Regions from separate parts of the Arthrobacter sp. Y3223065 genome, predicted to be linked through region 2. Evidence: riboswitches for the same ligand, from Rfam matches in the RefSeq annotation. Region 2 holds a riboswitch; the other holds the start of a gene.
What was found. A riboswitch is a leader RNA that binds a small molecule or an ion and turns the genes downstream of it on or off. The one in region 2 is predicted to bind S-adenosylmethionine.
Positions count from the first base shown of each region.

Region 1: it holds a riboswitch for S-adenosylmethionine, as region 2 does, so the genes downstream of both, AC5RUK_RS04960 (flavin reductase family protein) here and AC5RUK_RS10505 (LLM class flavin-dependent oxidoreductase) in region 2, are expected to answer to the same signal.

Region 1 covers NZ_JBNHGC010000002.1:17,668-32,047, forward strand. Annotated here, with positions in the region: gene AC5RUK_RS04950 (extracellular solute-binding protein) at 1-517, opposite strand, end outside; gene AC5RUK_RS04955 (aldo/keto reductase) at 817-1,878, shown strand; gene AC5RUK_RS04960 (flavin reductase family protein) at 1,912-2,418, opposite strand; SAM riboswitch class IV at 2,471-2,585, opposite strand; gene AC5RUK_RS04965 (prephenate dehydratase) at 2,689-3,558, opposite strand; gene AC5RUK_RS04970 (hypothetical protein) at 3,645-3,857, opposite strand; gene AC5RUK_RS04975 (amino acid ABC transporter ATP-binding protein) at 4,011-4,817, opposite strand; gene AC5RUK_RS04980 (amino acid ABC transporter permease) at 4,804-5,463, opposite strand; gene AC5RUK_RS04985 (amino acid ABC transporter substrate-binding protein) at 5,508-6,326, opposite strand; gene AC5RUK_RS04990 (diacylglycerol/lipid kinase family protein) at 6,491-7,417, opposite strand; gene AC5RUK_RS04995 (penicillin-binding transpeptidase domain-containing protein) at 7,591-9,471, shown strand; gene AC5RUK_RS05000 (AMIN-like domain-containing (lipo)protein) at 9,588-10,130, opposite strand; gene AC5RUK_RS05005 (acylphosphatase) at 10,532-10,828, opposite strand; gene AC5RUK_RS05010 (VOC family protein) at 10,881-11,321, opposite strand; gene AC5RUK_RS05015 (hypothetical protein) at 11,464-11,712, opposite strand; gene AC5RUK_RS05020 (glyoxalase superfamily protein) at 12,141-12,512, opposite strand; gene AC5RUK_RS05025 (hypothetical protein) at 12,571-12,780, opposite strand; gene AC5RUK_RS05030 (septum formation family protein) at 12,911-13,363, opposite strand; gene AC5RUK_RS05035 (pyridoxal phosphate-dependent aminotransferase) at 13,758-14,380, opposite strand, start outside.
Region 2 covers NZ_JBNHGC010000003.1:400,039-414,418, reverse strand. Annotated here, with positions in the region: gene AC5RUK_RS10510 (APC family permease) at 1-1,076, shown strand, start outside; SAM riboswitch class I at 1,139-1,228, shown strand; gene AC5RUK_RS10505 (LLM class flavin-dependent oxidoreductase) at 1,317-2,732, shown strand; SAM riboswitch class I at 2,812-2,903, shown strand; gene AC5RUK_RS10500 (methionine ABC transporter ATP-binding protein) at 3,017-4,075, shown strand; gene AC5RUK_RS10495 (methionine ABC transporter permease) at 4,072-4,764, shown strand; gene AC5RUK_RS10490 (MetQ/NlpA family ABC transporter substrate-binding protein) at 4,791-5,711, shown strand; gene AC5RUK_RS10485 (DUF1206 domain-containing protein) at 5,853-6,692, opposite strand; gene AC5RUK_RS10480 (MmcQ/YjbR family DNA-binding protein) at 7,045-7,449, shown strand; gene AC5RUK_RS10475 (DUF1990 domain-containing protein) at 7,453-7,998, shown strand; gene AC5RUK_RS10470 (putative quinol monooxygenase) at 8,157-8,477, shown strand; gene AC5RUK_RS10465 (SDR family oxidoreductase) at 8,536-9,336, shown strand; gene AC5RUK_RS10460 (LacI family DNA-binding transcriptional regulator) at 9,370-10,362, opposite strand; gene uriH (uridine-preferring nucleoside hydrolase UriH) at 10,577-11,623, shown strand; gene uriT (uridine transporter UriT) at 11,620-13,044, shown strand; gene AC5RUK_RS10445 (ribokinase) at 13,041-14,000, shown strand; gene AC5RUK_RS10440 (VOC family protein) at 14,003-14,380, opposite strand, start outside.

The DNA.
Region 1 (14,380 bases), on a different contig from region 2:
AGGTCGCATCGCGCATGCAGAGCCGGCCCTTCCACTGTGGATCGGCCAAGCCCGCGTAGCTGTCCTGCGCGTCAAATTCCGAGGGATCGACATTTTCCGGGTTGTAGGTGATGGTTCTGGCTCTCATGGCCAGTCCGAACCACTGCCCCTCGGGGTCGCGCAGGTCCTTCGGGACCGCCTCCTCCAGCTTTTCCGAGCGGATCGGCGCCAGCACGTCCTGACGCGCTGCATTCCAGAGGTTTCCGGCGTCCACGGTCATGAACACGTCAGCCGGGGTATCGCTTCCCTCAGCCTTAACCCGCTCAAGCAGCTCCGCGTCGTCACCGGTGATGAACTCAACGGAGATTCCGGTTTCATCGGTGAACTGGGCGAAAGCCCCCTCCAGGTCATAGTGCCGCGCGGAATAGATCTGCAGATCGGCGGGCGCTTTACCTATTCCCAATACGCCGCAGCCGGAGATGGCCAACATGGGCACGGCGAAGGCGACGCAGCCAGCAAGAAGCTTGGGTCGGTGCATAAAAGGTACTCCTGGAGGAAGCGGCGAGGCCGCGTGTAAAAAGGTGAGGCTAACCTAACCCGAAGGAGCACATTAAACAATTTGGAACGAAACGATCAGGTCATCGGCACCGCGCATCCCTCGTAGGAGACAGCCTCGCAAGGCGGTTCGGGGTGGGTACGGCGCATTGGTAGGCGCCGTTGCTTCGTCCAGATCGGAATGCTCCTGGGGCACGGGCAACGTGTGGCGGCACCCTCCCGCTGCTTCCGGGGCACCGCCGTCGTACGCTGGGAACCTGCCCAGCGAAGGGGGAACTACCAATGGACGACGCCGGATCCCGGCTCATTTTCGGGTGCATGGGTTTGGGCGGCGGCTGGGGGAGCGGGCCGCTGGAAGCGGCTGACGTTGCGGCCGCGCACGCGGCCGTCGCTGCGGCACTGGAGGCAGGGATCACGACGTTCGACCACGCCGACATCTACGCCCACGGCAAGGCCGAGGCTGCGTTCGGGCGGGTGCTGGCGGAACGTCCCGAGCTGCGCGATTCGATCAGGTTGCAGGGCAAATACGGTATCCGGCTGCCGATACCCGGCCTGGTCGGGCAATACGACTCCTCGCGCGAAGCCATCCTGGCCCGCACCGACGAAAGCCTGCGCCGGCTGCACACCGATCACCTGGACACGCTGCTGATCCACCGGCCGGATCCGCTGGCGCCGGCCGAAGAGATCGCCGCGGCGTTCAACGAGCTCCGGATGGCCGGGAAGGTCCGCCGTCTTGGTGTCTCGAACATGTCCGGCGACCAGATGCGCTGGCTGCAGTCGGCGCTGGATGAGCCGCTGGCGGTAAACCAGCTGGAAATGAGCCTGTACCGACGCGACTGGCTGGAGTCCGGCGTGCTGGTGAACCACCCGGACGGGACGGGCACCAACTTCCCGCACGGCACCTTGGAATACTGCGCCGCCAACGGGGTGGAACTGCAGGCCTGGGGCGCGCTGGCCCAGGGCCGCTACAGCGGGCGTGCGGCAGGCCTGGCCGGGGCGGCGGCCGGCGCGGGAACGCCCGCCGACGGGATCGCGCAGAATCACGTCCGGGCGGCAGAGGGGGCTGCGACAACGGATGCTTCCTCACGGGCGGACGCCTCACTCCCGGCGGATCATTCGGCCACTGCCCTGGTCACGGAACTTGCCCGGGACAAGGGCTGCCCGCCGGAAGCCGTGGTGCTGGGCTGGCTGCTGCGGCATCCCTCAGGCATCCGGCCGGTCGTCGGTACCAGCAGCCCGGACCGGATCCGGGCCTGTGCCCAGGCGGAGGCGGTCGGAACGGCGATGACCCGCCAGGAGTGGTACTCCCTGTGGGTGGCTGCCCGAGGCAGGCCTCTGCCCTAGCTGGCCGCTGCCGCCGTCGCGGTAACGTTCGTCCTAGACGAAGGCCGGCTGTTCCAGCCGGCGGAACCCGGAATCGTGGAAGACCAGGGGCTCGTGGGTGCCGTCGTGCGTGGACAGGCCGTGCACCTGCAGCAGCACGACGTGGTGGTCCCCGGCCGGGACCTCCTGGTGCACCGAGCAGTCCAGCCACAGCGCCGCGTCGTGCAGGAACAGCGCGCCGTCGTCTGTGCCGTGCAGGCCGAGGCCGGCAAAGCGGTCACCGTTCTTGGACGCGATCTGGCGGCAGACGCCGTCGTGCCCGGTGCCGAGCACCGAGACGCCGATCCGGTCGGCCCGGCGGACCACCGGCCAGGTCCGGGAGGTGTTTTGCACGGCGAACATCACCAGCGGCGGCTCGAGGGAGACGCCGACGGTGAACGAGGAGGCGACGATGCCCTGGGGCTCGCCGTCGACGATCGCGCATAGCGCCGCGATTCCTGAGGGGAAGCGGCCGAAGGCGGAGCGCAACGTGTTTGGTGTCAGGTCATTGTGTAGCGACATGGCGTCCTTGGGGCTTGGGCGCATCCGCTGCTGCCGAGCTGCTGCGGGAGGATACGCGTACTTGCCTGCCGACATACCCGGCGGGCCGAATCATCACCTGGAGCACCCCGCTACGGTAGAGGGTTGCCGGCCAACCAGCCAGGGCTGTGTAGTTGGCGCTCTTGATTCGTCTCCACGCTAAGAGCGGGGAAGGGCCTGGGTCAAACGCCGGTAACAGTTCGTCAAATGCCGCGGTTTACTCGAGGCTGCCCGACGGCTGTTGCCCCACTGCTACCGGGCGACGCCGTCCGGGCGCACGGTCTGTTGGCGGAACGGATGCGCCGGATAGACGCCCAGAAGGCGGATCTCCGTGGTGAAGAAGTCCAGTTCCTCGAAGGCGTGGACCATGGCCTGGTCGTCCGGGTGGCCTTCGACGTCCACCATGAACATGGTGGCGGCAAACTCGCCGCCCACCATGTAGCTCTCCAGCCGGGTCATGTTGATGCCGTTGGTGGCGAATCCGCCCAGCGCCTTGTACAGCGCCGACGGCACGTTCCGCACCCGGAAGACGAAGCTGGTCACGGCCGGACCGGGCAGCTCCTCGCGGGACGGGACCGGCCGGCGGTCGGCCAGCACCACGAACCGGGTGGTGTTCGTCGGATCGTCTTCGACCTTTTCCGCGAACACTTCCAGGCCGTAGAGCTCGGCGGCCATCGGCGGCGCCAGCGAGACCTTGGTCGGGTCGTTCCACTCCGCGACCTCGCGTGCGGAGCCGGCGGTGTCGCCGGCGATCACCGGAATCAGGCCGAGCCGGCGGATGAGTTTACGGCACTGGCCCAGCGCGTGGATGTGGCTGTGCACTTCGCGGGCCTGCTCCACCGTGGCCCCGCGTATGCCCAGCAGGCTGAAGCGGATGGGCAGGAAAAACTCTTCGACGATCTGCAGGGTGGTCTTGGGCAACAGCGCGTGGATGTCCGCCACCCGGCCGGCGATCGAATTGTCGATGGGAATCATGGCCAGTTCCGCCTCGCCGCCCGTGACGGCGGCGAAGGCGTCCTCGAAGCTGGCACAGGGCACCGCTTCCCAACCGGGGCGCACTTCCAGGCAGGCCATATGGGAGTTCGAGCCGGGTTCACCTTGGTACGCAATTGCTGGAGCCATGGGCGAAATTATCCCACCGGGGCCGGCCGTTGCTTCATTTCGGAGGTCCTGCCGGCGTCACAAAACAAGGCCGGCCCGCCAGCGGCTTAGTACAGATGGGATTCCTGGGTGATGCCGTAGGGCACGTCGTCGCTCAACTCCACGGTGAACTGTCCGGGGCCGGTGCGCGTGACCAAGATGCCGCAGTCGCCGTCGAGGGCCGCGATCTCTTGCAACTCTTCGACCGCGGCATTGAGAAGATCGTGCGCCTCGGAAGCCGTCTGTGCCGTCAAGGACTTGGTAGCCAAGGAAGTGGCCATGGTTCTGCCTTTCGTGGCCGGAGGTTTCCGCAGAGGAGAAAACGCGGGTTGGAAGCTTCCGGCCGGAACGAGCCTGCCATGCGGAACGGTGCATGGAAGTTTACATTCTGCCATCCCAATGGACATCAGATGAATTTTGGATGGGGCGTGGCGTTAGAACGGGTTCAGCAGCCGGTGGACGAACTGCCGGGTGCGCTCTTCCTTCGGTTCGCGCAGCACCTGTTCGGGGTGCCCGCGTTCCACCACCACGCCGCCGTCCATGAACACCACTTCGCTGGCCACCTCACGGGCGAAGGCCAGCTCGTGGGTCACCAGGGCCATGGTCCAGCCTTCGTCGGCCAGTTCCTTGATGACGTGCAGCACATCGCCCACCAGCTCGGGATCCAGCGCCGACGTGGGTTCGTCGAACAACAGCAGCGAGGGTTTGAGCGCCAGGGCCCGGACAATGCCGACCCGCTGCTGCTGCCCGCCGGAGAGCTGATGCGGGTACTGGTCTTCCTTGCCGGACAGCCCGACGCGGTCCAGCAACGACCTGGCCTCGCGCACGGCTTCGGCCTTGGGCCGCTTCTGGACCTGGACCGGGCCCTCGATGATGTTCTGCAGCACGGTCATGTGCGGAAACAGGTTGTAGTGCTGGAACACCATGGCGCTGCGGTCACGCAGGGCGGCAATCTGTTTCCGGTTCACCGGCGAACCGAAGTCCACGGCTGGGCCGCCGGAAAAGGCGACCCTGCCGCCGTCGGGGGTTTCCAAGCCGTTCAGGCACCGCAGCACGGTGGTTTTGCCCGATCCGGAGGGTCCGATCAGGGCCAGCACCCCGCCCGTCTGGACGGACAGGTCGATGGACTTGAGCACCTGGTTGCTGCCGAAGGACTTGCGCAGCCCCTCCACGGAGAGCACGGGCCCGGCTGCGGCGCCGGGCTGCGGCGCGGGGGCGGCAGGGACGTCAGTGGGCGACATAGCGTTCCAACCTCTTCTCCAGTCGGGACTGCCCGGCTGACAGGACCAGGCAGAACACCCAGTAGACAACCGCGGCCTCTATGTAGAGCAGCATGAACTCCTGGCTGAACGCCGCAATCTCCTGCGCCGCACGGAACGCCTCGGTCACCAGGATCAGCGAGGCGAGGGACGTGTCCTTGACCAGCGAGATGAAGGTATTGGACAGCGGCGGTACCGACACGCGCGCAGCCTGCGGCAGGATGATCCTGCGCAGGGTGGTGGTGCCGGCCATGCCGATGGTGTGGCCGGCTTCCCACTGACCCTTGGGAACGGACAGGATCGCGGCGCGGATGATTTCGGCCGCATAACCGCCCACGTTCAGGGAGAACGCGATGATCGCGCTCGGCCACGGGTCGAGCACCACGCCGATCGACGGGAGGCCGTAGAAGATCACAAACAGCTGGACCAGCAGCGGGGTGCCGCGGATCACCGACACGTAGGCGCGGGCAATGCCGGACAGGAGCCGGTTGCGGCTCAACCGCATGAGGGCAACGACAAGCGCCAGCGCCAGGCCGATGGCGAAACTGGCCAGAGTGAGGGGGATGGTGCCGGTCAGCCCGCCCTGGACGATAGGCCAGAGCGAATTGCCGACGAGCTCCCAGTCGATGTCCATACGGTTACGTTAGCGTCTCCCTTTAGACCCAGACCCCTCTACTTGGTGACGTCCGCGCCGAAGTACTTCTCGGAGATCTCCGCCAGCGTGCCGTCGGCGCGCAGCTCCTCCAGCGCCGTGTTAAAGGCCTCCACCAGGTCGTCGCTGCCCTTCTGGAAGGCGAAGGCGCTCTGCGTCTCCTCGTCCGTTTCGGCGGCTACCTTGATGTTCTGGTTGTTGTTGGTGGCCTGGTAATCCAGGTAGGTCAGCTTGTCGTTGACGGTGGCGTCCACGCGGCCCTGCTCCAGCAGCGAAACCGCCTGCGCCCAGCCCTCCACGGCCTCAACTTTGGCGCCGGCGGACTTGGCCAGTTTGTAGAAGTTGCTGGTCAGCGACTGGGCGGAGGTTTTGCCCTCCAGATCCGCCAGCGAGGAAATGTCGTTGTTGTCCGACTTCACGACGACGACGCCGGTGCTGACCGTGTACGGATCCGAGAAGTCGTAGGTGGCCAGGCGGTCTTCGTTGATCGAAACCTGGTTGGCGATCACGTCGAAACGCCCCGCCTCCAGCCCTGCGAAGATGGCGTCCCACTGGGTCTCTTCAAACTGGACGTCGACGCCGAGCTTTTCCGCCACCGCGGTGACGATCTCGACGTCGTAACCGGTCAGGTCGCCGGTGCCGTTCTCGTGGAAGCTGAACGGACGGTAGGTCCCCTCGGTCCCCACGGTGATCACGCCTGCGTCCTGGATCTCCTGCAGCGTGGTCGCGGCGGCAGAGGTCGCCGGCTCCGACTCCGACGGCGAGGACGTGCTGCAGCCGGCCAGCACCAAAGCGGCTGCTGCGGCGGCACCGAGGACGGACAAACGACGACGAATCATGGTGGAAAACCCCTTGTGGTGTGGGACGAAAAGCCAACCGGCGGGTGACCGGCAAACGCTGAACGCTAGCACGTACAACAACGGGCACCTCAAGATATGTTCCGAACTGTGTCGGCAATGTGAGCAGCCGCACCCCCGAAGCGTGCACCGGCGTCGTTATGCTTCTATTCCGCAGCCACCCGCACCACGAGTGCGCCGGGATCGACGCGCATCATCAAACGGGAACCCATGCCGATATGGTCGCCGTCCAGCTGCATCTCCTGGGGCCTGCCGGCGTGGATCTCCACGTGCTTGCACTGATAGTAGTCAACCGAGGGATCCACGCTCCGGCCGCGTTTGGCGAGCCCGGCCAGCACGCCGAGCCAGCCCAGCCGGCCGCGCGGGGAGATGGTCATGATGTCCAGCAGGCCGTCGTCGAGCTGCGCGCCGGGGAACATCTCGAATCCGCCCTGGATCTTGCCGCAGTTGCCGCCCATCACGCTGCGCATTCGCAAGGTCATGGGCTTCCCGCCGTCTATGGTGAGCGTGGCACGGACCGGCTTGCCCGGAAGGTTGCGCAGGCCGGCTTCCACGTACGCCAGCCACCCAATACGGTCCTTGAGGCCGTCGTCGGTGCCGCCGATGACGGCAGCGTCAAAGCCGAGACCGGCCATGACCAGGAACACGGAATCGCCGCCCGATTTGTCCACGGTGGCCCGGACGACGTCGATCCGCCGGTCCCGGCCGGCCAGGGCGATGCCGGCAGCGGTCTCCGGGTCGTCAACAGGCAGGTCCAGGTTGCGGGCCAGCAGGTTGCCGGTGCCCAAAGGGATCACGCCCAGCGGCATGTCCGTTGCCGCCAGGCGGCCGGCCACCCGGCGCACCGTCCCGTCGCCACCGGCGGCGATCACCAGGTCGACCCCTGCTTCCATCGCCTGGTGTGCCTGGCCGGCGCCCGGATCCTCGAGCGTGGTCTCGAGCCAGAGCGGCGGCTGCCAGCCGGTTTCGGCGCACAGGCCCTCGACCAGCGCCACCAGGTCAAAGTTGAACTTTTTGGACGGGTTCCAGATCACCGCGGCACGGCGGGAACCTGGGGGAGCGGATGCGGTCATGGTGTCCTTACTGTCCTGTTTGCCGGCTCCAGGGCCGACGTCCCGACGAACCCATTCAAGCACCATCCGGCCCGCGCCGCCCGGCTCGACATCGCTGCTGGCCGCTTATAGGTTCTAACAGGACACCCTCGGATCCGGGAGAAGAATTGCTTCGGCGCGCACTTGCACTCATCATGGCCCTGCTGCTGACGGTAGCGGTGGCTGCCTGCGCTCCGGAGCGGGAGTCGCCGGATCCGACCGCCCAGGCGCTGGCGGAAGCGCTGGCGGCCAACGACGTGTCGAAGGTACCCTTCGCCGATGCCACCGGCGCCCAGGTGCAGGAACAACTGGCCGGGCTGACCGAGGGCATGGGCCCGTGGGAGCCCGACGTCACCGTGACCGGCGTCGAAGAGGTCGAATCCAACCTCTTCCGGGCCACCCTTTCCTATGACTGGCCGGTGCCGGATGCGGAGCAGGGCTGGAGCTACACCACGAGGGCGGACCTGCACTACGCCGAGGACGCCTGGCAGGTCCGGTGGACGCCCCAAATCCTGGAGCCCTCGCTTGCCGAGGGCGAGCGGCTGGTGCTGTCTACCGAGGAGCCGCAGCGCGGCCAGATCCTCGACGCCGAGGGGAAGGCGATCGTCAAGAACCGTCCGGTCAAAATCGTCGGCATCGACAAGACAGGCCTGGACAAATCGGCCGTCGAGGACTCCGCGCGGGAGCTGGCCAAGCTGGTGGACATCGACGCCGCCGGTTACGTGGAAAAGGTTGCCGCCTACGGGCCGAAGGCTTTCGTGGATGCCATCACGCTGCGCGAGGACGCCTTCGACGACCTGGACCAGAAGAAGCTGAAGGACATCGACGGTTTCCTGTCGGTGGATGACCAGATCCCGTTGGCGCCCAGCCGCACGTTCGCCGCGCCGGTGTTGGGATCGGTGCGGGAGGCCACGGCTGAGGACATCGAGAAGTCCAAAGGCACGGTGGTGGCGGGCGAGACCGTCGGCTCGTCCGGCTTGCAGGCAGCCTTCAACACCGAGCTCTCCGGCACGCCGGGGGTCACGGTCTCCGCGGTCGGGCAGCCTGCCGAAGAAGGCGGCGAAGCTCCGTCCCGCCAGCTGTTCCGCCAAGATCCGGTTGGCGGCGAGGACGTGAAAACCACGCTGGTGCCGGACCTGCAGTCGGCGGCCGAAGACATCCTGGCCGACATCGACTCGCCGAGTTCGATCGTCGCGCTGCGGCCGTCGACCGGTGCCGTCCTGGCGGCCGCGAACGGACCGGACAGCGAAGGCTACAACACGGCGTTCCTGGGCCAGTATGCCCCGGGTTCCGCCTTTAAGATCGCCACCGCACTGGGCCTGCTGCGCAACGGCATGACACCCGACTCCGCCGTCACCTGTGATCCGGAACTCGTGGTGGACGGCCGCAGCTTCGAGAACGCGGACAGCTATCCCGCGGCGTTCACCGGCGAGATCACCTTGACCGAGGCCATCGCCCACTCCTGCAACACGGCGTTCATCGCCGAGCACCAAGAACTCTCCCAGGACCAGCTGGCGGACGCCGCCGGCGCCCTGGGCATAGGCATGAAGGCAAACCCCGGCATCGAGGCCTTCATGGGCCACGTGCCGCGCGAGGATACCAAGGGGACCGCGCACGCGGCCTCGCTGATCGGCCAGTCACGGGTGCAGACGTCCCCGCTGGCGCTGGCCACGTTAATGGCCGCCGTGGTGGAAGGCGGATCGGTCGTGCCCACGCTGGTGGACGGGCACGACCCCAAGGCCGAGCTCCCGGAGGCACCGGAGCTGACCGCCGAGGAGGCCAAGCAGTTGCGCACCATGATGCGCTCGGCAGTGGTGGACGGCTACCTGACGAACTTGGCCGACCTGCCCGGAAAACCCGCCATTGGCAAGACCGGCACCGCAGAGTACGGCTCGCAGGACCCGCCGCAGACCCACTCCTGGGTCATCGCCGGCCACGGGGACCTGGCCATTGCGGTGTTCGTGGAGGACGGCGAGCTCGGCTCCGAAACCGCCGGCCCGCTGGCCGAGGCGTTCCTGGAAGCCGCTGCCGGCTAGGCAATACACAACGACGGCGGTGCCCGCCCGAGGTGCGTGAATGCACCGAACGCGGGCACCGCCGTCGTCAGCGGAGGGCCGGGGCCGGACACCGGCCTGCCTGTAGCGCTTCAGGGCTACCAGCGGTGGGCCACGTCAATCACCAACCGGGACATGCTGCCCGGGCCATCCAGGGTGAAGACCCGGAACGGCAAGCGGGCGCGGACGCCGAGGCCGATGGTGGTGTACCCCTCGAAACTGCCGCCCCAGGAGAGCTGGCGGAACGTGGTGTAGCCGGTGACGTTAACCAGTTCCCTCGGGTTGGCTGGCCGGTAGGTGGCGTGCCCGTTGGAGTCGTACGCCGGAGCTTTCACGACCACCGCCAGATCGGCGCCGCCGCGCAAGGGGATCGCATGGCCGGAGCCTTGGGCCCGCACCGTCCCGTACCTCACCGAGTAGCCGGCCACATCGCCGCGAAGGTCAACGACCATGCGGTCGAAGCAGGCGTGCCGGCCGGTGCGGACGTTCGTTATGGGGGCGGTGGTGGTCCCCGGCGCCGACTCCGGCGTTGAGCCCCAGGTAATGCCGCAGTAGGGCGCTGCCGTGGCGGGGCCGGGCGCCACCAGTCCCAGACCGAGAACCAGCAGGATTACGGACAGCCATGTGGGGAGCTTGCGCATGGCACACCGCCTTTCAGGGGGGTGACAGATGCACTCAGAATAGGGGCGTTTTCCGCGAAGGGACCCGGCACCTTCGCGATAACGCCAAAACCGTTACGGCCCGCGGCCCCGGCATGCATTTCTTGATCCTTCGGTAACCGGAAACGCGCTCCGCCCGTGATCAAAGACCGTGATGAGGAAGTGTTACGTGATCTCGTAACATAAATTACATCGCTGATATTCAACGGGCGGCCAGTGGCATAATTCCAGCATTAGCCGGTTCGGACCCCCACTTTTTTGCCGGGCCGGCGAACCCCCAAGAGCCGGTCCCGCGTGAACATGCCGCGGGGCCGGCTCGACTTAAACGTCACACCACGACCAGCGGCGGAAGATCCCCGGCACGCCTCCGGGCCGGTGGGAAATCAGCCCACTTCAAAGCCGGTGAAGCCGCCCGTCGGCGGGGCGTACGTCGCTTCGACCGCGTCCACCCGCCCCGGCGCCGCGCCGGACTCAAACGCAGCCGCGAACTGCCTCACTGCATCCAGGGGGCCCTCTGCCACCACACCTACGGTGCCGTCTGCCTGGTTCACGGCCGAGCCCACCAGTCCCAGGCGTTCGGCGCGTTCCCGTGCCCAGTACCGGAAGCCCACTCCCTGGACACGGCCGCTCACCGTCGCGATCAGGCGGACGTTCCCGGTGGGTTCCTGTTGTTGGTGCATGCTTTGCTCCTGTTCGGGACCCCCGTCCGGCGTACGACGGCGCTGCCTCGCCTCATGCGGTGCCGGAACCGTAGGGGCGTGTTATGGCTTCCAGGAAGTGGCCGTTCGGGTCAGTGAAGTAGACGCCGCGGCCGCCGTCGTTGCGGTTGATTTGTTGGGGCCGGCTGCGGCCAGGGTCCGCCCAGTAGTCGATTCCGGCCGACCCTATGCGGGTGAGGATCCCGTCGAAGTCGTCCTCGGTGACCAGGAAGGCGTAATGCTGGGGCTGAACCTTCCCGCCTGCGTCCGCGTAGTCGAGTGCCACACCGCCCTCCAGCAGGACCGTCATGAAGTGCCCGAACATCGGCTGCGGCGGATCGAGGCCGAAGATCTCCGCGAAGAATTCCGCCGACGCTTTCTTGTCAGCGCCGTAGACGATGGTGTGGTTGAACGAGACGGCCATGGCTGCTCCGAAGGCGGTGGCCGGGGCGGTGGCCGGCCGGAATGCTGGCACCCATTCAACTCCGCCCGGGCCGCCGGGACAAGCGCGTGAACCCGGAAGGGTCAGGTTAACGAAGCAACGGACGACGCCGGCGCTGTGGTGAGTGCCGAAGCCGTCCGCTCCGTGGGCGGAGCTGTGCCGCCCCGTGGTGGTGTCAGCTCTTCTGTGGCAGCCGCCAGACGGTGCAGTCCTGCGTGCTGATGGCGCGGCGTGAGCCGTCCGCGTCATCGCGGATCCACACCAGGCCGACGCCGGGGGCGGTGCGGTCCACGCGGCCCCGGTACTGGACGGCGTTGTCCATCCGGGCCTCGACCGAATCGCCGCGGCGCAGATGCCCGAGATTGCGGATCCGGGTGGGGGTGGAATTGACCAGCGGGGACTGACCGGGTGCGGATGGTGTCATGCGTGACCTCCTGTGTCGTGACGGTAAGGGCGTGCTGTACCCGGCGGACCAGCCGTGCGGCTGACCCTGCCGTGGCAAAGTTCGGGGACTGCTTGGCAGGCGAAAAGGCGTCGGCTCATGCCGGGTGCCGGTGAGCGCTAACAGTAAGGGCGGGCATCGACCCGGCAGGGCGCGGGAAAGAGCGTCTCCGCTGAGCTCCTGCTGCAAACTCGGTGGTCCCTCAGCTGTCCGTTGGCAGTCTCAGTTTATGGAACACGCCCCGCGGGCCGGTTTATTCCGGGAGGAAGAAAAGTTTCTCCGGCCTTCCGTCGACGGCGCGGGCGCAACCAGGCTCCGGCCACGGCAGATGAAGGACGACCTCACACCGCGGCGGGGCGGTACGGCCCGCCTGGAAGCCTGGTCGCGGGGTGAGTGTGCGAACGGCACGTTCAGTTCGTGGGCGGCATCTGCTGCAGCGCCCAGGTGTTGCCGTCCGGGTCGCTGAAGTAGACGAAATTCCCCCACGGCTGTACGTCCACGGCGCTCGCCGCGACGTCGCGGCTGAGCAGTTCTTCCCGGGCCGCTTCGGCATCGGCAACGACCATCTGCAGCCCCTGCTGCGAGCCGGGCGCCATCTCCGTGATGCCCTCGCCGATCACGATGGAACAGGCCGAGCCGGGCGGCGTGAGCTGCACGAAGCGCAGGCCTTGGCTTACCTGGTGGTCGTGGTCGGCGTTGAAGCCGACCTGCTCCACGTAAAACTTCTTGGCCCGGTCGACGTCGGTGACCGGCACGGCCACTAGCTCGAGTTTCATTTCCATGACGGACACGCTAGCGCCGGCAGGGCACTCGGCGGTAGGGATCGGCGTGGGACTGCGGTCAGGCCCTGTCCGCAACCAGATGGAGCCGGTACCCCTCGGACTTTTCGAACAGACGGCGTGGTTGTAAGCCACTGTTGGCCAGCCAGACGATGTCCGCATCAAGTGTCACCGCATCGACTCTTCCGGTGCGCAGCAGCGTTCCGTCCCTGTACACCTCCACCAGCGTGCCGGGAACGAGGTCCCAGTTTTCGAGCGGGGTCTCAGGCATGGTGGTGCTCCTCGGATCGGGTTATCGGCCGCGCATCTCTCCTCCACCATCCGGGCGGGCGAGGGCGGCCACAAGGGATCCAGCCGCATGTTCACGATGAATTCACGCACCTGGCAGCCGGCGAGGCCGGCTAATTCCCGAAATAGCCGCGCTCCAACAGGGAGCCGGGGTAGTACAGGCAAGCGGAGGTGCGCTCACCGGAATCCCAGTCCGCTTGCGTGGGGAACAAGATCCGGTGGGTACCGTCCGGAATCAACCGCGCTTCGAGAAACTGCAAAATCACGTCGCCGCACAGTGGCCCGGCCTGGCGTTCCAGCGCTGACTGACCCGGAAACAGTTCGCCGGCGTGTGTGACGGTCCCGAAAATCTCGCCTTCATGCGGCTCCTGGCAGGGCACCTGAAACAACGCGGTGGTCGTAGGGCCGGAGGAATACTCCCAATCGAAAAACACGCAGTCGCCGACGGACGCCTCACCCAAGGCCGAGGGCCCGACACCGGAAGACCATTGGGTCGCCAGGAACTCGTCGATGTAGGCCTTCGTGCCCTCTGGATCTTCTGCTCCGACAGTTTCCGCGGGTGTCACGGTCGGGCGGCCCGGCCGGGGAGAGGCCAGCCGGATGGAGCTGTGGGATGTACCGCCGGCCGAACCGGCGGTGTGCTCGCCGTCGGACGCTGCCGCGGTCGGACTCGCCGTCCCTGCCGCTGCGGCTCCTGCCTCCGCCGCCGGTTCCGAGCAACCCGTGAGCAGCAGCGCGCATAGCGCAATAAGGGCGGCCGTCGGCCTGGTCTGCATGTTCCCCCGATGCCCGGCACTACAGCCGCCCGACCGGCGGCTGAAATTGTCAGCAGCCTAGCAGGCAAGTGCGGTCGGTCCGGGGCACGCTCTGCTCACAGGTCCACGCGCTGGACGCGGCCGACCGGGCGCGCGGCTTAGGCCGCGCCGGCATGTTTGCTTCACCCGGCGGGCCGGGCCGGCTCTAGACGGCGGCAGCGGCGTCGGCCGTCTTCTTCCGGTGGATGGCCAGGAAGGAAGAAATTCTGCGCACCGCCTCTTCGATATCCTCCACCGACGGCAGGATCACGAACCGGAAGTGGTCCGGCGTGGGCCAGTGGAAGGCGGTGCCGTGCGAGACCAGGATTTTCTCCTCCTCGAGCAGGTCCAGCACAAACTTCTCGTCGTCCTCGAAGGGGTAGACCGCAGGATCGAGCTTGGGGAACAGGTACATCGCCCCGGCCGCGGGGACACAGCTGACCCCCGGAATCTGGTTGAGCAGCCGGCAGGCCAGGTCGCGCTGTTCGTGCAGCCGGCCCCCGGGCTTCACCAGGTCGCCGATGGACTGGTAGCCACCCAAGGACGTCTGGATGGCGTGCTGCGCCGGGACGTTCGAGCACAGCCGGAGCGAGGCCAGCAGCTCCAGTGATTCGCGGTAGGCCGCGGTCTCCGCGCGCGGCCCGCTGATGGCCACCCAGCCGGCGCGGTAGCCGGGCATCCGGTACGCCTTGGACAGCCCGCTGAAGGTCAGCACCGGCAGGTCGGGGGCCACGGAGGCGGTGTGGATGTGGACGGCGTCGTCGTAGGTGATCTTCTCGTAAATTTCGT
Region 2 (14,380 bases):
GCGTCTACGGCCTCTTCGCCCCGGCCGTTAACGAAGTGGTCCGTGCCTACGGCGGCCCCGAACTGCCCTGGTGGGTGTGGGCGGCTACCGCGCTGGCCGCCGTCGCCTGGCTGGGACACCGCAATATCGAACTCTCCGGCAAGGTGCTGGCGGTGCTGCTCGTGGCCGAGGTGCTGATCGTGCTGATCCTGGACGCCTTCATCATCTTTGACGGGGGAGGTGCCGGCGGCCTGTCCACCGGGTTCGCCACCCCGTCCACCGTACTGTCGGGGGCACCCGGCATCGCGCTGCTGTTCGCCATCCTGAGCTTCATCGGCTTCGAGGCCACGGCGGTCTTCCGCGATGAGGCTCGCGACCCGGACAAGACCATCCCGCGGGCCACCTATGTGGCACTCCTGGTGGTGGGCGGTTTCTACGCGCTGTCCAGCTGGCTGCTGATCAGCGTCTGGGGCGACGAGGGAGTCGTCCAAAAGGCCACGGACGCGCCGGGCACCTTGCTCTCGGAGACCACAACGCTCTATCTGGGCACGGCCGGCAGCCACATCATCCAACTGCTGCTGGCGACCAGCCTCTTCGCCTGCATCCTGTCCTTGCACAACATCGGTTCCCGCTACTTTTTCCAAGTCGCCGGGCAGGGCATCTTCCCGGCCAAGTTGGCCGGCACCCACGGCCGGCACCGCTCCCCGCATCTGGCCTCCGCAGCGGCCAACACGGTGGTAGCCCTGTTCCTGCTGGCCGCCGTCCTGGCCGACTGGGATCCAATCATGCAGTTCTACACCTGGTTCGCGGGCTTCGCGTCGTTGGGAATCGTGGTGCTGATGACGTTGACCAGCGCAGCCGTCCTGGTCTTTTTCCGCCGGAACGGTGCGCCCCTCCGGGACTGGAAGCGCTCAGTAGCCCCGGCCCTCGGACTGATCGGGCTGCTGGGAATCCTGGGGCTGATCCTGCAGAACCTTCCGACCCTGGTCGGCAACAGCGTCCCGCTGGCGGTCGCCGTCGTCGTCCTGATCCTGCTGTGCTTCGCGGCCGGAGCAATAGCGGGGGCGAAGAGGCGGGAGGGCGCACCGGCGTCGTAATTCTTACCTCGCGTGACGGCGAACATTTCCCTCCGGGACGCCCTGGGTGTCCAATGGAGGGGTACCCATCCAGAGCGGCCGAGAGACCTGGCTTGTTGACGCCGCAGCAACCCCCTCCCTGAGGAAGGTGCTACCGCCAGGACCGATGGAGAAGCTCGATCTCTCGTTGGTCTTCCGTTGGCAGCCGCATGCCCAACGGAGGGCCGGCGCGGGCTCTTCTCATCAGAAAAGGAGCCTGACATGACCGTGAACAACCCGCAGCCCAACCCCCGGCGCCAGATTCGTTTCAACGCCTTCGAAATGAACTGCGTGGGACACCAGTCGCCCGGACTGTGGCGCCACCCGCAGGACAAGTCCGCCAACTACAACACCATCGGCTACTGGACCCACCTGGCCAAGGTGCTGGAAAGGGGCCTGTTCGACGGCCTGTTTATCGCCGACGTGCTTGGCACCTACGACGTCTTCGGGTCCTCCAACGAGACCACGCTGCGCGCCGGCACGCAGGTCCCGGTGAACGATCCGTTCATGCTGGTTTCCGCGATGGCCGCGGTGACCGAGAACCTCGGCTTCGGCGTCACCGCCGGCACCGCCTACGAGCACCCGTACCCGTTCGCCCGCCGCCTGGCCACGCTGGACCACCTGACCAACGGGCGGGTCGGCTGGAACGTGGTCACCGGTTACCTGCCCTCGGCGGCGCGCAACATGGGCCAGGAAGACCAGTTGGAGCACGACGAGCGCTACAACCACGCGGACGAATACCTCGAGGTCATCTACAAGCTGCTCGAGGGCTCATGGGAGGACGACGCCGTGGTCAAGGACGCCGAGACCGGCGTCTTCACCGACCCGGCCAAGGTCCACGAGATCCGGCACGAGGGCAAGTACTTCAAGGTTCCCGGCATCGCGATCACCGAGCCGAGCCCGCAGCGCACCCCGGTCATCTTCCAGGCCGGGGCCTCCAAGCGCGGCACCGAGTTCGCCGCCGGGAACGCCGAGGCGGTGTTCGTGACCTGCCCGACCAAGGAGATGCTCGCGGCGTCGGTGAAGAAGATCCGCGACGCCGTGGAAGCGGCGGGCCGCGACCGCTACGACGTGCGCATCTACGCGATGCAGACCGTGGTGACCGGACCGGACACCGCCACCGCGCAGGCCAAATTCGAGGACTACAAGTCCTACGCGGACATCAACGGCGCGCTGGCGCTGATCTCCGGCTGGATGGGCGTTGACCTCTCCACCTACGGCCCGGACGACGTGATCGGCGGGAACGTGAAGTCCAATGCCATCCAGTCCTCGGTGGAAACCTTCCAGAAGGCTTCCGGCGACAGCGGCAAGCCGTGGACCATCCGCCAGCTGGCCGAATGGGTCGGCGTCGGCGGCTTCGGCCCGATCACCGTCGGCTCCGGCGCGGAGGTGGCCGCCAAGCTGGTGGAGTGGGTCGACGAGACCGACGTGGACGGGTTCAACCTGGCCTACGCCATCACCCCGGGCACCTTCGAGGACATCGTGGAATACGTCGTGCCGGAACTGCAGAAGCTGGGCGCCTACCCAACGGAGTACGCGCCGGGGACCCTGCGCAACAAGCTCTTCGGCCGCGGCGACAAGCTGCCGGAGAACCACCGCGCCGCCGGCTTCCGCCTGCAGAACGCGCTGGTCGACTAAGCGTAGGCAGCAGCAGAACCAGCTAAACAACGACGCCGGTGCGCCGCCCTTAAGGGCGGGCGGGCACCGCCGTCGGCAAGAACCATCCAGAGCGGCCGAGAGATCTGGCTCGATGACGCCGCAGCAACCTCGGCAACTGCCGCACGGTGCTAACGCCAGAACCGATGGAGAACCCGGGCCGGGCCGGAACCGGCCGCACCATGCCTGCGCGCCGTGATCGGCTGTGCCCGGGGCTCCCTGACCTTCAGGAGCAGCATGAAAAGCTATGCCGCGGGCGGCCCGCAATGATTGAAATCCGCAATCTGCACAAGAGCTACGACACACGACACGGGACGGTCGAGGTGCTCAAGGGCATCGACCTGACCATCGAGCAGGGGGCGATCACCGCCGTCGTCGGCCCTTCCGGCGCCGGCAAGACTACCCTCTCCCACTGCATTTCCCTGTTGGAGAAACCGACTTCCGGCCAGGTGCTGGTGGACGGACGCGACCTCTCCGCCCTGTCCGGGCAGGCATTGCGCGGCGAACGCCGCGCCATCGGCACGATCTTCCAACACTCGGCCCTGCTGCGCCGGATGACGGTGGCCGAGAACGTGGCGCTGCCGCTGCGCAACCTCGGCGTGGTGCCCGCTCAGATGGAGGACCGCGTGGCCGAACTGCTGGACCGGGTGGGCCTGCTGCACAAGGCCAACGCCTACCCCGGCCAACTGTCCGGCGGCCAAAAGCAACGGGTCGGCATCGCCCGGGCGCTGGCACTTCGTCCCCGGATTTTGCTCTCCGACGAATCGACGTCGGGCCTGGATCCGGAGTCCACCCAGCAGATCTTGGACCTGCTGGACGACGTGCGCACCGAACTGGGGTTGTCGGTCATCCTGATCACCCATGAGATGGACGTGGTGCGCCGCGTCGCCGACCAGGTGGCCGTGCTCTCCGGCGGCCGCGTCGCCGAATACGGGCCGATCGGCGCCCTAGTGGCCGATCCGGCCTCCGCCGCCGGCCGCCAACTGCTGCCAATCCGCGCCCTCCCGCTGCCAGCCTCCTTCGAGTACGCGCTGTCCGTCTCGTACCGGCACGGGCCGGTGGACCCGGAGTGGATGACCCGCCTGTCCACCGGCTTGGACGTGAGCGTGGCGCTGCTCGGCGGTTCGGTGGAAGCCCATGGCGAAGCGGTGCTGGGCCGCTTCGAAATCGGTCTCGCCGGCCGCCCGGAGGCCGAGGTCCGCGCCTACTTGGCCGGACTGGGCCTTACCGCAGAGGCACGCCACCGTGCCGATACCGCGGCGGAAACGCCGCCGACGGACGCGGACGAATATGCAAGGAACGAGAAAATCGAGGTGCGCGCATGAGGCCCGCAGAAACCGCCGCCGTCGGGCTGGACACGCCCTGGGCGGACCTGCCCGCGCTGCTGCTGCCGGCCTACGGCGAGACCTGGGCGATGGTCGGCATCGTTATGGTCATGGTGATCCTGGTCGGCGGCGCCACCGGCGTGCTGCTGTACAACACGGACAGCCGCGGTCTGTTCCCCCGGCCGCGCCTGCACGGAACGCTCAGCTGGCTCGTCAACATGGGCCGCTCGCTCCCGTTCCTGGTGCTGATGGCCGCCATCATCCCGCTGACCAAGTGGGTAACCGGAACGACCATCGGCATCGCGGCAGCCGTGGTCCCGATGACACTGGCCGGCATTCCGTTCTTCGCCCGGCTGGTGCAGAACGCACTCAACGATCTGCCGCGCGAGAACATGGCCGTCGGGCTGGTCACAGGCAGTTCCACCGGGCAGATCATCCGGCAGACGCAGCTGCGCGAGGCCCTGCCGGGCCTTACTTCGGCGGTCACGCTCAACACCATTTCGATGATCGAATACTCGGCCATTGCCGGGACCATCGGCGCCGGCGGCATCGGCTATCTGGCCGTCACCTACGGCTACCAACGGTTCGACACCCACGTCATGGCGGCCACCATCGTTGTCCTGATCATCACGGTGCAGCTGGTGCAGTTTGCCGGCGACCGGATCTCCCGCGCGCTGCTGCGCCCCTAGCCACTGATCAACAGGAGCATCACATCATGAGCACCCCTTCCGCCGGGTCCGGCCACGACCATGGCTTCACCCTGCGCAAACAGACCACAGCCCTGCCGTGGAGCATTGCCGCCTTTGCCGCCGTCGTCGCACTGGTCCTGGGGCTGCTGCTGGTGCAGCAGCAGTCCCGGCCGGCTGTCGCGGCATCCGGCAGCGAGGTCACCTCGCCGCTGAAAGTCCACTTTGAACCGGCGATGGCGGGGGAGGAGAAGATCCTGAAGTTCGTCGCCGAGGAAATCGCCCCCGACTACGGCGTTCAGATCGAGGCTGTGGGCCTGCAGGATCCGGTCCAGGCCAACCGCGCGGTGGCCGATGGGCAGTTCCACGCCACCATCTTCGAGCACCAGTGGTACATGCAGCAGCCCGCCGACGCCAACGGGTTGGAACTGACGCCGACGGTGGAGCTGTACCAGTGGGGCTTCGGCCTCTACTCAACCCGCTACGGCTCGGTGGAAAACCTGCCGCGCGGAGCCGTGCTGCTGCTGCCCAACGACTCCGCCAACCAGGGCCAGGCGCTGTGGCTGCTGCAGCGCGAGGGACTGCTGGAGCTGGATCCGGCGGTGGAGCCGCGAACAGCAAAGATCCGCGACGTTACCGGCAACCCGCGCGGCTTCGAGCTGAAGGAAGCCGACCTGCTGGCGATGCCGCGGATGCTCGACTCAGTCGATGCCGCGATCGGCTACGTCTCCCAGTTCGACGCTGGCAAGATCGGCCGCGACAAGGGCATCCTGTTCCCTGCCGCCCCGAAGACATTCGCCTCCCGCCTGGTGATCGGCACCCAGTTCAAGGACAGCGCGGAGAGCAAGAAACTGATCGAGATCTTCTCGGATCCGCGGCTCGAGGAGTACCTGCACACCACGGAGGATCCGCTGGTCAAGGACGTGCTGACGCCGGTCTCCACCGAGTAGGGCCGATGCGGGCACTGGGACGGCGGCCGGCCATCCCAGTGCCGCACAACGAGCCACCGCCGCTGCCGCCGCCAGCGCTGCCACCGCCGGCGCCGCTGAACAACGGTCGGCGATCCGGTCACGCGAGAGGCCCCGGGCGCGCTACATCTTGGCGTAGCGTGCCCGGGCGCCCATGTACAGGCCGTAACAAATCAGGCCAACGGCGACGAGGGCGAGGGCGGCCGGGCCAAAGGCCTGGTCGCGCAGCGCCTTGAGCGCCCCGTCCAGCCCCTTGACCTCCTGCGGGTCGTGCTGCACCGCGGCCACCGCCAGCAGCAGCCCCAACACGAACAGTGCCAGCCCCTTGCCCACATAGCCCACGACGCCGAGCCACGTCACGGCGGTGCCGGTGCTGCCGCGGGGGAGCCTTTTAAGGTCGCTCAGGAACTTCTTCTTCAGGCCCTTGAACACGTAGAAGACGCCGGCGCCCATGATGACAGCGCCAATCAGGAACAGGACAACGACACCGCCGGGCCATTGCATCAGCCGGGTGCTGGCATCCTGGGAGCTCTGGCTGCTGTCGGCGCCGGAGCCCAGCGCGAAGCTGCCGAACGACACCGCCACCACCGTGTAAGCGATGGCCAGTCCCACGCACTTGGCCCGGTAGCCCCATTTCTTCTTAGCCTGGCGGCCGCGTCCGCCGAACACCGCTTCGCTAATCTGCCACAAGGCCAAGGCCGCGGCGGCAAGCATGCCCGCCCAGAGCAGGAACATTCCGCCCGGGCGCTGTGCCAAGCTTGAGGCGGCCCCGGTCTGGTCCGCCTCGCCACCTCCGCCGAAGGCGAGCCGGAGCGCGATTGCTCCAATCAGCACGTGCAGCAGGCCGCTGGCCACGTATCCAAACCGCGCTACCCGCTCGAAAACCTTGGAATTGGCAGCGTCCTCGGTCTTGTCCTTCGCCCTGCCGGCCGCCCGCTTCGCTTCCCTGCCGGTGTCTGCCATGGGTCTCCTCTCCAAAGCCGTGGCCCATTCCGAAACCCGCCGGCGGCACGGAAGCCCCGCCGTCGTTCCCCGTGAAACAACTGTGAAACCATCCTGCCACCGAAGTTGCCGCCGCGCACCGGGGGGACTCGGGCGGGCGCGGGGCACGGGCGCGGGCGTACACCTGGTTCTCCCCGAACGGTGACGCGGACGGGTGCGGGACGGGCAGGCACCTGGGTCTCCCCGGCGGGCGCGGGGTACGGGGTGCGGGCGTACACCTGGTTCTCCCCGGACGGTGGCCCGGGCGAGGGGCGCCGCCGCGGTTCCCGCAGAACCGTGACCGGCGCGGGCAGGGAGCAGTAGGCTCGTGCCTATGGACGCAACCGCGCTGCGCGCATTCTGCCTGTCCCTGCCCGGGGCGTTCGAGGATTTCCCGTTTGGCCCCGAGGCGTCGGTGTTCAAGGTCCGGGCGGCGGGACGGGCCGCCAAGATGTTCGCGCTCTCGGACCTGCAGGCGCCGCAGCTGAGCATCAGCCTCAAGTGTGAACCGGTGCTGGCGCAGCAGCTGCGCGCGGCGCATCCGGAGATCACGGGTGCCTATCACATGAACAAAACGCACTGGAACGGCGTGCGCTGCGACGGCGGGCTGCCCGACGACATGCTCCGCGACATGATCGAGGATTCCTACGATCTGGTGGTGGCATCGCTGCCGCGCCGCGACCGCGAGATGCTGGGCTGGATGGGCCTGGCCAGGGGCGAAGATGCGCGGCAGGGCTGAAGGATGAAGGCCAAGGACCTGGGCGGATCCCGGCTGACGTACGACGGCGTGGGGCTGAGTCGGGAACGCACCTCGCCGCCGGGATACCGGGTCGTGGACCATCGGGTCGGTGTCGGTGTGGGGGAAGATGCTTTTCACCGGCTCGCCGAAGGGCTGATGGGGTGGGAAGTGCATCGGCTGGCCGGGCTGCGGGTCGATGCCACGGAGCCGGTGGCCGCCGAAGGCGTGGAGGTGGTGTGTGGGTTCGGAGTCGGTCCGCTGCGGCTCGCCATCCCGTGCCGAGTGGTGTGGACTGAACGGACGCCAACGCGGACGGGCTTCGGCTACGGCACGCTGCCAGGGCATCCGGAGTCGGGGGAAGAAGGCTTCGCTGCTGTGCTGGAGGGGAACGGGCGGGTGGTCTTCGAGGTGTTCGCGTTCAGCCGGCATTCCAACTGGTTCTACCGGACAGGCGCGCCGGTGGCGGAAGCCGCCCAGCGGCTGGTCACGCGGCGCTATATTGCAGCAGCCAAGGCGCTCGCGGGCGGACAGGCCGGGCAGCGCCGCTAACTGACTGGCCGTCGACAGGCACCGGCGGGCTGGCGGACAGGCCGGGCAGCGACGCCAACTGACGCTGGGCCAATCCTGCCTGGCCGCACCTGACCTGACGGACCGCGCGGTGCATGACAGGATGAAAAGACATCCCAAAGAAGAAAGGCTGATGCTGCGTGATTTTCATTGTGGTCAAGTTCAAGGTCAAGGACGCGTACGCCGACAGCTTCCCCGAACTCGTGCGCGAGTTCACCGAGGCAACGCGTGCCGAGCCGGGCAACCTGTGGTTCGACTGGTCACGCAGCGTGGACGACGCCAACACCTACGTGCTGGTGGAGGCCTTCCGGGACGACGCGGCCGAAGCACACGTGAAGAGCGACCACTTCAAGAAGGCCATGCAGGAGCAGCCGCAGTACCTGCAGGAGACGCCGCGGATCATCAGCCGGCAGGTCGAGGGCGAAGACTGGGACCTGATGGGTGAAATGACCGTCGCGTAGCGGTCCCCGGCGGCCCGAGGGGCTGGCAAGCGGCCGGTTCTTCGCCACAATAGGGCGCATGGAACAGTTCACGCCCCGCACAGCCATCGTCACCGGTTCCGACTCCGGCATCGGCCGGGCCACCGCCGTCGCCTTGGCCCGTGCCGGCATGGATGTCGGGATCACCTGGCATTCGGACCGGGACGGAGCCGAGGACACAGCGAAGGAGGTCCGCGCGCTCGGCCGCAGCGCCGCCGTCGTCCAATTGGACACCACGGACCTGCCCGGCTGCGGCGACGTGGTCGATTCGCTCGCGGAGCAGCTCGGCGGGCTGGACGTGTTCGTCAACAACTCGGGCACGGGCGCCTCGGAGCCGTTCCTGGAGCTGGACTACGAGACGTGGCGGAGAGTGGTCGCCACCGACTTGGACGGCGCGTTTGTCTGCATGCAGCGGGCAGCCCGGCGGATGTCCAATGCCGGTCGCGGCGGCCGGATCATCGCCGTGACCAGCGTGCACGAGCACCAGCCGATGATCGGGGCCGCCCCCTACGACGCCGCCAAGCATGGCCTCGGCGGGCTGGTGAAGAACATGGCGCTGGAGCTCGGCCGGCACGGCATCACGGTCAACTCCGTCGCGCCGGGGGAGATCGCCACCGCCATGACCGGCAACGAGGACGAAGACCCGCACCGCATCGACCGCCCCGGCATCCCGCTGGCCCGGCCCGGCGACGCCCGCGAGGTCGCCGCCGTGATCGCCTTCCTGGCGTCCGCGGAAGCGGGCTACGTCACCGGGGCGTCGTGGGTGGTAGACGGCGGCATGCTGCAGATGGGTCCGCAGGCCGGGGCGGCCGTGACCGGCCACGACTGGCGCAAGGTGTAGCCGTGCAACGGCCTGGACCGCGGCCGTCGTTAGTTAGTTGGCGGCGATCCGCTCCGTGGAGCCGCGCACAATCAGCGAGGCCTCCAAGGTGAGCTGGGGCTGCTCGAGGTCGCGGCCTTCGATCAGGCCGCGCAGCTGTTCGCCGCCCTTGAGGCCCAGGCGGGCGGCGGGAAGGTGGACGCTGGTGAGGCCGGGGTTGCTGGTGGCGGAGTAGGGCAGGTCGTCGAAGCCGGCGACGGCGAGTTCGTCCGGGATCCGCACGCCGGCAACGCGCGCTTGCTGCAGCACGCCGTATGCGTGGGTATCGGTGGCGCAGACGACGGCGGTGACACCGGACTGCCGCCACTGGGGCCAGGCGGCGGCAAAAGCCTCGGCCGACGCGCCGACGTCGATCGTGGTGCTGATCGGGTGAGCCGGGTCCACGGTCATCCCGCGCGCGGCCGCCTCCTCCAGGAAGGCCGTCCGGCGAATGGTGAAGGTGGCTGTGCCGGTCACGCTGTCCAAGTACGCCACCCGCTCGTGGCCGGAGGCGGCCAGATGCGCCGCGAGTTCGCGGGCGCCGTGGGCCACATCGAGGTTGACGGACGGCGCATAAGCCTCCAGCCCGGGCGCGTCGAGCAGCACCAAGGGGCCCGTGGCGGAGAGGTCCTCGAGGAACGCGGCATCGGGGGCATCCACCAACAGGCCTGCCGGGCGGAGGGCGAGGAGCCGGCGGATGTCATCTGCGCGGGGAAATTCGCCGGCTTCGGTGACGGAGAGCAGCAGTTGGAAGTCCGCGCCGAGGGATTCCCGGACGCCGGCAACGACTTTGGCGAAGAACGGGTTGGAAATGTCCGGCGCCACCAGAACCACAATGGAGCTGACCCCCTTGGCCAGCGAACTGCCCACGCTGTCCACCACGTATCCGAGTTCGGCGATGGCCTGGCTGACCCGGGAGATGTTGTCCGCGGACACCCGTCCGCGCGTCTTGCCGTTGGCCACCAGGGAAACCGTCGCCGTGGAGACCCCGGCGCGTGCCGCCACCATCGCCGCGGTCACTCGCCCACCGACGCGCGGCGGGTGCTGAACGGGAGGGCGGGCGGAATCCATGAGCCCATGATAAGCACGGTCAAGCAAGACAAGGCATCAAGCGCTTGACGCATGTTTACGTCAAGCGTTTGACGTGAACCGGAAAGGGGTGTCACACTTCCTGAGACTGAATCCCCGCTGCGGCGGACCCCGATGACGTGGAGAGAAAAACATGGACGCCACTTCCGCGACGCCCGGACCGAAAAAGATCATCTTGGACTGCGATCCGGGGCACGACGACGCCGTGGCGCTGCTCCTGGCCCACGGCAACCCGGACATCGAACTGCTCGCCGTGACCACCGTTGTCGGCAACCAGACCCTGGCAAAGGTCACCAAGAACGCTCTGGCCGTGGGGACGATCGCCGGCATCACCGGTGTCCCGTTCGCCGCCGGCTGCGACCGCCCACTGGTGCGCACCATCGAAACGGCGCCGGACATCCACGGCGAGTCCGGCATGGACGGCCCCGCGCAGCCGGAGTCCACCATCCAACTGGACTCGCGCCACGCCGTTGATCTCATCATCGACACGATCATGCTGCACGAACCCGGTGCCGTAACCCTGGTCCCGACCGGCGGCCTGACCAACATCGCGATGGCCGCCCGCAAGGAGCCGCGCATCGTCGAGCGGGTCAAGGAGGTCGTGCTGATGGGCGGCGGCTACCACGTGGGCAACTGGTCCGCCGTAGCCGAATTCAACATCATGATCGACCCCGAGGCCGCCCACATCGTCTTCAACGAGAAGTGGCCCCTGGTCATGGTGGGACTGGACCTCACACACCAGGCGCTGGCCACCCCCGAAGTCGTCGAGCAGATTGAAGCCGTCGGCACCGGTCCGGCCCGCTTTGTCCGCGAACTGATGAATTTTTTCGCCCAAACCTACAAGGACGCACAGGGCTTCGACTACCCGCCGGTCCACGATCCGTGCGCCGTCGCCTACGTCATCGACCCCACGGTGATGACAACCCGCAAGGTCCCGATCGACATCGAACTGCAGGGCAAGCTGACCCTCGGCATGACCGTCGCTGACTTCCGCGCCCCCGCACCGGCCGACTGCCACACCTCTGTGGCCGTGGACCTTGACCGCACCAAGTTCTGGAACCTGGTAACCGATGCGCTGGTCCGGATCGGCGAGGTAGAGATTGGAACCGCCGCCACCACAACAACGACGGCGTCACCCGCCTCCGCGGCGCCCCAGAACTCCGGGATGGCAGCGAAATGAGCGCCGTTCTCCACGAAGCCAAGGCAACCCGCGGCGGCACCACCGCCCTGATGGTTGCCCTGCTGACGGCCTGCGTGGCCTTCCAGCTCAATGCCTCCATGCTCAGCCCCGCCCTGGTCACCATGGGGGAGGAACTGCAGACAGACCAGGCCTCGATTGGCCTGTCCCAGACGTGGTTCTTCACCACAGCCGCGCTGTTCTCCCTGTTCCTGCCCCGGCTGAGCGATATTGTCGGCCGCAAGCGGATCCTCGTCGGGATGATGCTGCTGACGGCCGCTGGCTCCGTGATCGCAGCGCTGGCCCCGGACGTTACGTGGCTCTTCGTGGGCCGGATCATCCAGGGCGCCAGCGGCCCCACCGTGCCGCTGTGCCTCATCATGCTGCGCACCGCCGTGCCCAACCCGCGCACCTACGGCACTCTGATGGGCGTCATCCTCGCGGTCAACGGCGGCGTGGCCGGCGTCGATGCCTTCCTCGGCGGCTACATGGCCGAGCACTACGGCTTCCGCAGCATCTTCTGGTTCATGATGGTCCTCGCCGTGATCGCCGCGGTTCTCGTCGCCGTCCTGACGCCCGAGAGCAAACCGCAGGCCGGGACGCGGATGGACTGGACCGGCGTCGTCTTTATTGTTGTCGCGGTCGGTGCCCTGCTCACCGCTCTGAACGAGGCCGCCAAGCTGGTCGGCGGGTTCTCCAGCGAAACCCTGGTCCTCTCGCTGGTGTTGATCGCCGTGGCCGCCGCCGCGTTCGCCGCCTTCTGGGCCACCGAAAAGCGCGCGAAGCAGCCGATGGTCGAGATTGTACATCTGCGCCAGCGCTCCACGTGGGCGCCGCTGCTGACCACGGTCCTGACCATGACCGGCATCTTCGCCGTCATCAACGGGATTGTCCCCGCCTACGTACAGGCCGCCGCACCCGGCTTCGGCCTCGGCCCCACCGAAACGGCGCTGCTCATCCTGACCCCCTACGCGCTGCTGGGCTGGGTCTTCGGCCCGATCAGCGGACGGCTCGCCCCGGTACTGGGCTACACCAAGGTGCTGCGCATCGGCATGATCGGCAGCATTATCTCCCTGGTGATCATTGTGCTGTTCGGCCTGAACAGCCTGCCGGTGATGGTCGCCGCCACTGCGCTGCTCGGCATCATGTACGCCGGCACCGCGAACATTATGCTCAACGGGCTCGGCGTGGTGCTCTCGCCCCCGGGCAACCCCGGCTTCCTGCCGGGCATGAACGCCGGAGCCTTCAACCTCGGCGCCGGGCTGAGCTTCCTGGTGCTGCCGGCGGTGCTCGTGGGCACTTCGGCGCTGGGCGACCGCGCCTCTTACCTCACGGTGGTGGTGGTCGGCCTGGTCATCACGGTCGCGGCCTTCGCCGCCTCGCTGCTGATCCCCAAGCCCGTCGATGCCGAGGTGGAACAGTGAGTCCGCAAGCCGGACGCATCGTCGTCGTTGGTTCACTGAACGCGGACCTGACCATCTACACCGAGCGGCTGCCCAACCCCGGCGAAACCCTCCGCGGCGAAGGCTTCGCCGTGAACCCGGGCGGCAAGAGCGCCAACCAAGCCGTGGCCGCGGGCCGGCTCGGCGGCAACGTCGCCATGATCGGCGCTGTGGGCGAGGACTCCAACGGGGACATGCTGCTGGCCTCCGTTGCAGGGGGCGGCGTGGACGTTTCCCGCGTGCGCCGCGCCGCTGACGTCGAGACCGGCGTCGCCGTCATTACCGTTGACGCCGCGGGGGAGAACAGCATCGTCATTTCCCCTGGCGCCAACGGCACCGTAGTTCCGGATGACGTAGTCGCCGCCAGGGACGTTTTCGATGGCGCCGCCGTGGTTTGCCTCTGCCTCGAGGTCGGCCTGGACGCCGTGGAGGCGGCAGCAAGATCAGGGCACGACGCCGGAGCAACAGTGCTGCTCAACCTCTCGCCTTACGCGCCCGTGCCGCGAAGCCTGGCCGAACTCACCGACGTCCTGCTGGTCAACGCGCACGAGGCTTCGCAGTTCCTCGGCGGCGCCGCAATGCCCTGCGCCAATGCCGCCGTTGCCGACTGGGAGCAGGTGGGCTTGAAGTTTGCGGCGCAGGGGCTGGACCGCGTCGTGGTCACCCTGGGCGCCGACGGCTCCATCGTGCTGGATGGGCAGGCCGAGGAGGGGCGCCGTTTCACCCGGATCGCCCCCACCAAGGTTGACGCCGTGGACACCACCGGCGCCGGCGACGCCTTCACCGGGTCCCTCGCGGCACGGCTTGCCGCAGGGGAGTCCCTGGCCGGGGCGGCGTCGTTCGCTTCGGTCGCTGCTGCTCTGGCTGCCACGAAGAAGGGAACCCAGGCCGCGTATCCCCGACTGGCAGACGTGGACCGTCTGCGGCTAGGCGCCTGACGTCACGGCGCTGGTTCGTAGCCGACGAGCCAGTGCAGTCCGTGACGATCGATCACCTGGCCATCGGAGGCGCCCCACGGCTTCGGCGCCAGGGGATCGACCACCCGGCCGCCAACGGCGAGCTTGTCGAACCACTCGTGCAGCACCTCAGGTTCGGCGGTCCCGAGCAACGAGAGCATGACGCCCTCGAGCCGGACGCTCTTCTCGCCGGGTGCCGCATCCGATCCGGCCAGGGCGACCACGCCGTTCAGCATTCCGTGGGCTATGTGCCCCGGCGGTCCCTCACTGTTACCGAAGTCCTCATTGGTGTGCAGGGAAAGCTCTCCGCCAAAGATCTCTGCGTAGAAACCCAGTGCTTCGCGGGCAGTGCCGGGGAAACT